One region of the Roseovarius sp. THAF27 genome, then DNA from elsewhere that is predicted to be linked to it. Evidence: riboswitches for the same ligand, from Rfam matches in the RefSeq annotation. Region 1 holds a riboswitch; each other region holds the start of a gene.
What was found. A riboswitch is a leader RNA that binds a small molecule or an ion and turns the genes downstream of it on or off. The one in region 1 is predicted to bind thiamine pyrophosphate.
Positions count from the first base shown of each region.

Region 2: another riboswitch for thiamine pyrophosphate. It lies ahead of FIU89_RS11935 (NUDIX hydrolase); the one in region 1 lies ahead of thiO (glycine oxidase ThiO).
Region 3: another riboswitch for thiamine pyrophosphate. It lies ahead of thiB (thiamine ABC transporter substrate binding subunit); the one in region 1 lies ahead of thiO (glycine oxidase ThiO).

Region 1 covers NZ_CP045393.1:2,687,742-2,689,998, reverse strand. Annotated here, with positions in the region: gene FIU89_RS13540 (thiazole synthase) at 1-222, opposite strand, end outside; gene thiS (sulfur carrier protein ThiS) at 226-423, opposite strand; gene thiO (glycine oxidase ThiO) at 407-1,405, opposite strand; TPP riboswitch at 1,503-1,604, opposite strand; gene FIU89_RS13525 (peptidoglycan-binding protein) at 1,827-2,257, shown strand, end outside.
Region 2 covers NZ_CP045393.1:2,395,410-2,397,666, reverse strand. Annotated here, with positions in the region: gene thiD (bifunctional hydroxymethylpyrimidine kinase/phosphomethylpyrimidine kinase) at 1-637, opposite strand, end outside; gene FIU89_RS11935 (NUDIX hydrolase) at 634-1,083, opposite strand; TPP riboswitch at 1,118-1,252, opposite strand; gene FIU89_RS11930 (LysR substrate-binding domain-containing protein) at 1,241-2,152, opposite strand.
Region 3 covers NZ_CP045393.1:3,934,065-3,936,321, forward strand. Annotated here, with positions in the region: gene FIU89_RS19475 (helix-turn-helix transcriptional regulator) at 1-101, shown strand, start outside; gene FIU89_RS19480 (SRPBCC domain-containing protein) at 105-548, shown strand; gene FIU89_RS19485 (YciI family protein) at 570-884, shown strand; TPP riboswitch at 1,124-1,234, shown strand; gene thiB (thiamine ABC transporter substrate binding subunit) at 1,268-2,257, shown strand, end outside; gene FIU89_RS19495 (thiamine/thiamine pyrophosphate ABC transporter permease ThiP) at 2,236-2,257, shown strand, end outside.

The DNA.
Region 1 (2,257 bases):
GTGGCATCCGGCGGTGTTGGGCAGGATATGCACGCCCAGGTCGCGGATCAGGTTCCAGAAATCCTGTCCGGCGCGGTCCTGCCCGCTTTCGCGGCGCAGCGACACGGTTGCGACGCTGGCGCCGCTGCGCCGGAACGCCTCGGCCAGGATCGCGGGCGACGGGTATTGCGCGGTGCCCAGCATGAAGCCGTTGGCCAGCGTGGTGCCATAGAAATCGCGCATCGCTCAGCCGCCCTGCATCGGGGCCAGAACCTCGATGCTGTCGCCGTCCGCCAGAGCGTGATCGCCGCGCAGGGAGGCGGGTATGAACGTGCCGTTCACCGCTGTCGCCACCTTGGCGTCGCCATAGCCGTGGGCGTCCAGCAGGTCGGCCAGCGTGGCGGCCTCGGCGTGCAATGGCGTGCCGTTAAGCTGCAATCTCATCGGAAACCTCCGGTGTCTTGTCGTGAAGGATCAGGTCCGCGACCATGCGCGCGAGGGCCGGCGCCAGAAGGAAGCCGTGCCTGTAGAGTCCGTTGGCCCGGATCAGGTTCCCGTCGCGGCGGATGCGGGGCAGGTTGTCGGGAAAGGCGGGGCGGCTGTCGACGCCGATCTCGACCACCTCGGCCTCGCCGAAGGCGGGGTTGAGCGCATAGGCCGTGCCCAGCAGTTCCAGCATCGCACGGGCGGTGACGTGCCGGCCCGCCTGGCCTTCGACCATCGTGGCCCCCAGCATGTAGAGGCCGTCACCCCGGGGCACGACATAGATCGGCACGCGGGGGTGCAGCACGCGGACGGGGCGTGTCAGTGACACGTCCGGGCACGAGAGGATCATCATCTCGCCCTTGACGCCGCGCAGGTCGGCAAGCCGGTCGCGCGCCGCAAAGCCGCGGCAGTCGATGGTCAGACCCTTCTGGGCTTGGGCTTCGGGGTCGGCCTCTTCCTGAATGAGCTTCGCGCCATCGGCCGCAAGGCTGTCGCGCAGCGCGGCGAGGGCGGCGCGGGGAGAAAGATGCGCCTCGGTGTCGAAAAAGAGGCCCCGCGTGAAACGGGTGCCGAGGTCGGGCTCGAGCTGCGCGATCTCGGGGCCGGTGACGGCGCGGTGCCAGCTGGTCAGGCGGGCAAAGCGGGCGAGATCGGCCTTGTCGCGCCCGGGCGATACGACAAGAGAGCCGCGCCGCCGGACGACGGCGCCGGTCTGTGCCTCCCACCAGTCGGCGGCCTCGCAGCCCAGCCGCACCACGACCTCTTCGGCGCTTTCGCCTTCGCAATGGGGCGCCAGCATTCCGCCAGCCCACCAGGAGCAGGCATGCGGACCCGGCGCGGCGCGCCGATCGACCAGGGTCACCTCGGCCCCACGGTCCAGCAGGGTGCGGGCGACACAAAGACCGGCGACGCCGGCGCCTATGACGACAACGGATGTCATACCGATGCGCCTGGCCGGCAGATGGATGGCGTGAGGGTCATTCGGCGCGCCTCTTTGTTTGGGGCGTGCCAACGCGGAAAAGAGGTAAGTGCTGTCGGTGCACGTTCTACCCGTTCCCTACGCCGGTATTGCCCGGATCAGGTTCGACGGGTCGGTGCGTGCACCTCTCAGCCCTTTGCGGGCCCCCCGACGGATGATATGTGACTTGCGGACCGGAACGATGCGCCCCGGTGCAGCTTCGTGCGTCATGGATACGTGACGTTGCTTCAATCTGCAACATGCGAAACCAGACGATTGCGGCGCCGGGTTCCGCAACATGCTGCGCATTGGGCTGGCCCGGTGGCCGAATTTTGCCGTCCGGCTTGACCTTTCGGCGGCGGCAGGCGTTATTCTTTTCCAGACGTAATGGAAGGGATATCCGGTGTTCGGATCGCGTACCTCGTTTCTGCCTTGGAAGGGTTATGTCGCCTCGGCCTTCGTAGTGGTGCTGGGCGGCGGTGCTGTGTTGGCACAGACGGAAACGGCCGAGCCGTTGCCGGAACCGCCTGCAACCACTGTCAGCCCGCTGGACCCACCCCGGGAGTCGCAAGAGGGTGCCGGGATCGACGTCATGGGCGCGGAGACAGACCGCGATGCGCCTGCGGTGACGGAACCCGCCGCGGCGGAGGATCCCGGAACGACGAGCGCGGCCGAGACGGAGACGGCCGCCGCGACGCCGTCCCTGGTGGAGCAGGTGGCGGCCTGCTATGCCGGTACGTCCGATGCGGCCAGCGAAGAAGAGGTGCGGTTGCAGTTCGTGCTGGACAGCGCCGGGCTGCTGCTGGGGATCCCCGAGCATGTCGGCGCGGAGTC
Region 2 (2,257 bases), 290 kb from region 1:
TGCAGCCGGTGCCATGGTCGTTGGTCGTTGTGATGCGCAGGGCCTTCAGTGCCCGGGTGCCCTCGGGTCCGGCCAGCAGGTCGGTGCTGTGCTCGCCCTTCAGATGCCCGCCCTTGAGCAGCACGTAATCGGAGCCAAGTGCCATGAGCTCGGGCAGGGCGGCTTGCATCGTCTCGGCGGTCCAGTCGTCTTCGCGGCCCAGTAACACGGCGGCTTCGGGCAGATTCGGGGTGATGACGCGGGCCAGCGGCACGAGCGCCTCGCGCACGGCCGAGACCGCTTCCGGGTCGAGCAGGGCATGGCCGCTCTTCGCGACCATCACCGGATCGAGCACGATGTTGTCTGCCCCGTGATGGCTCAGCCTGTCGGCCACGGCCTCGGCAATCCCGGCATTTGCGATCATCCCGATCTTCACCGCGTCGACGCGCACGTCGTCCAGTACCGCGTCGATCTGGGCGGCGACGAAATCGGGGTCCAGCGCCTGGAAGCAGCGAACACCTTGTGTGTTCTGCGCGACCACCGCGGTGATGGCGGAACAGGCATAGGCGCCAAGCGCGGACATGGCCTTGATATCGGCCTGGATGCCTGCGCCGCCTGAGGGGTCGGTGCCCGCGATGGTCAGGACATTGGCAATCATGACGGCACCTCTGACATCAACGCGGCGGCCTCATGCGCGACCTCGGCCACATCGAGGCTCAGGGCGAGGCTGGTTCCCTTGAGGGCTTTAAGATCGACCCAACGCGCCTCCAGCGCGTCGTCCCCTCCAACCGGCTCTCCCGCCGTCCATCGGAACAGCACGGCGATCAGGATGAAGTGCCGGCGCAGGGTGCCGGCGGGGCCGAGGTCAAACGCGTCAACTGCGGTGAACACGCGGAGCGGCTCGGCGGAAACGCCGGTTTCCTCCGACAGTTCTCTGGTTGCGGCCTCGAACAGCGTTTCGCCGTGGTCGATCTTTCCGCCCGGAAATCCCCATCGTCCCGCGTCGGGCGGATTTGCGCGGCGAACAAGAAGGACCTGGTTGTCGCGTATGACGGCGGCGATGGTCGCCGAAATCGGGCGGTGGACTGTCGATGGAGATGGCAAGGCGGCCTCGTCATGCTGAGGCCGGCAAGGGCAAGAGAGCGCTGCGATCCTGTCCCTTCGCCGGCATGATCCGGATCAGGTTCAAAGGGTCACCGCGATGCCCAACGATCCTGCGACCGAAGCGCCAGCGATATCTCAGCCCCTTGTCGGGACACCCCTAGGTGGTTCCGAGCCTATCAGGATGGTGCACGAAATCAACGCCTCCCGCGCTGTAAATTGCCGGGTCCAGATGCCTGAGGGTCTCTTCCCGCAGCACTTGCGCAAGTCTTTCGGCAAAACGCGACAGGTTTGGCGCCCGCAACAGGCGCACCTCGATATTCGGCAACTCCGGCAGGCCGAGCTCCGCGCCGACACAGGCGATATCCTCCGGCCTGCCGTGATCCGTGCGCACGGCTATGCCCAGACCACTGCGCAGGCCGGCCCAGACGGCGGGCAGGCTGGGCGTGGTGAGCGCGGCGCGCCAGCGCGTCCGGCTGTGGTCAAGCGTGGCAAGCGTTGCCTGCCGAAACAGGCAAGGGTGGTTGAACATGATGAGGGGGAGGGGGGCGGCAACGGCGACCTCCGGCAGATCGCGATGCGCCAGCCAGTGCATGGGGCATTCGCACAGGGTTTCGCCTTCGGTCGGGCTGCCGGGCCGGAAAAAGGCGATCGCGGCGTCGATGCGCCCGGCACGGACCTCTTCGGCGAGCCTGTGGTTTTCCCCGGCCTGCACGTCGACATGCACGTTTTCCACGTCCTGTCCGAACCTGCCGAGTGTCGCAGGCATCACGTCATCGAAGAAATCCTGCGGCAGGCCGAGCCGCACGGAGGCCTTGCCTGCCGCCGCGCCGACCGAGAGCGCGGCTTCGTCGTTCAGCGCGACGATACGCCGGGCATAGGCGATGAAAGCCTCGCCCGCTTCGGTCGGCACGAGGCCGCGTCCCTTGCGAACGAACAGAGTTGTGCCCGCCTGCTGTTCCAGCTTCTTGAGGTGCATGCTGACGGCGGATTGCGAGCGGCCGAGTTGCACGGCAGCGCGCGCGAAGCTTCCCAGATCCGAGCCAACGACGACCGTACGGAGCGCGTCCATGTCAAAGCTTGGCATTGGTTCCGATTCTCGAATTATAGGGTTTCGATCTATTTGATTTTCTTAAGTCATAGCCTTGGATACCCTACCGTTCAAGAGGATGCTCTC
Region 3 (2,257 bases), 1.2 Mb from region 1:
CGCTGAAATCCATCTCCGACTGGACGCTCGATCACCGCGCCTTCTGGCAGGCGTCGATGGACCGCCTCGCCACCCACCTCGCCCTTCAGGACGAGGATTGACTGATGGGCGACGTCCGCATCACCCGCGACTTCCCGGTCACGCCCGCGCGCCTGTTCCGCGCCATCACCCAGCGCGCCGAGGTACTGGAATGGTGGGGCCATGACGGCATGACCCTGCCCGACACAGCCCTCGACTTCACCCGCGAAGGTCCCTGGCATTCCGAGATGCGCGATGCCGACGGCAACCGCTACCGCATGTCGGGGCAGGTGACGCATGTCGACCCGCCGCACAGCGTCGGCTTCACCTGGACATGGCACCTGCCCGAGGGCATGCGCGCCCCCGAAAGCCACGTCACCTTCACCGTCACACCCGCCGCGGGCGGCGCCCGGCTGACCATCGACCACCGCGACCTGCCCGACGACGACCGCGCCGCGCGGCACGAAACCGGCTGGACAAGCGGCCCCATGGTCCGCCTCGCCCGCCATCTGCAAAGCCAACCCCACTGACCCCTGAAAGGAGACCGACACATGCCCAAGTACATCCTCGCCTATCACGGCGGCGGCCGGCCCGAGACCGAAGAAGAGGGGCTCAAGGCGATGAAGGCCTGGGAAAGCTGGCTCGGCGGCCTCGGCGGCAAGCTCATCGACCCCGGCAACCCCGTCGGCATGTCCAAGACGGTCAGCACCGAGGGCATCGCCGACAATGGCGGGTCCAATCCCCTCTCGGGCTATTCCATCGTCGAGGCCGCGGATGACGCCGAGGCCTGCGAGATCGCCCGCGGCTGCCCGATCCTCGATGGCGGCAAGGGCAGCGTCGAGGTCGCCCCGATCGTCGAAATGTAACCCACGCGTCCCGGGCTCGACCCGGGACCTCACCGGCCGTTTCGGGCCGTCAGCCCGCTCTCGACCCGCCGCAGCACCGCGCGGTGCGTCAACCCGGTGCCCCGGCGAAAATCGCACCGTCGCGATACCACCCGGATACCAACACGATACCGACATGCCGTTTTCGGCGATTCCCAACGCCTTAACCTTCCGATTCGCCGATTCACCTTGTCCCGACCCCGGCTTGCCCCTAGGTTCCTGTTGAAACCTCGGGGTGTCGCCCGGCCCGGCCCGGCGACTGAGATGCAGATCGCGAACCCGTTGAACCTGAACCGGCTGAAACCGGCGGAGGGAAGGTCATGCAGCCGCATCGCGCCGCACCCTCCACCGGAACGGAGGATGCCATGAAACACCTTGTTTTCACTGCGGGATTCCTGACCGCCGCCACATCTGCGATGGCCCAGGAGTCAGACCAGACGCCCGAACTGACCGTTTACACCTATGACAGCTTCGTCGCCGAATGGGGCCCCGGCCCGCAGATCGAAAAGGCGTTCGAGGCCACCTGCAACTGCGACCTCACCCTCGTCGGCGTCGAAGACGGCGCAGCTCTCTTGGCCCGCGTCCGGTTGGAGGGGCAAAATACCGACGCCGACATCGTCCTCGGTCTCGACACCAACCTCGTTGCCGCGGCCAAGGAAACCGGCCTTTTTGCCGAGCACGGCCAGTCGCCCAAACTCGATCTGCCGATCACCTGGGAAGACCCGGTGTTCCTGCCCTACGACTGGGGCCACTTCGCCTTCGTCCACAATAAAACTCTTGAAGCGCCCAGCAATTTCAAGGCTCTGGCCGACAGCGACACCTCGATCGTCATCCAGGATCCGCGCTCGTCCACCCCCGGCCTCGGCCTGCTGATGTGGGTCAAGACCGCCTATGGCGACGAGGCCCCGGCGATCTGGGAGGGGCTCTCGGACAACATCGTCACCGTCACCAAGGGCTGGACCGAAGCCTACGGCCTCTTCCTCGAAGGCGAGGCCGACATGGTGCTGTCCTACACCACCTCGCCCGCCTATCACCTGATCGCCGAAGAGGACGACACCAAGACCGCCGCCACCTTCGACGAAGGCCATTACATGCAGGTCGAGGTGGCCGGCAAACTGGCCTCCACCGATCAGCCGGAGCTGGCCGACCAGTTCCTCGCGTTCATGCTGACCCAGGACTTCCAGTCGGTCATTCCCACCACCAACTGGATGTATCCCGCCGTAGAACTCGATGACGGTCTGCCCGACGGGTTCGAGACACTCGTGCAACCGGAAAAATCCCTGCTTCTCAGCGCCGAAGAGGCCGCCGCCGCCCGCGATGCGGCGCTCGATGAATGGCTGAACGCGCTCAGCCGC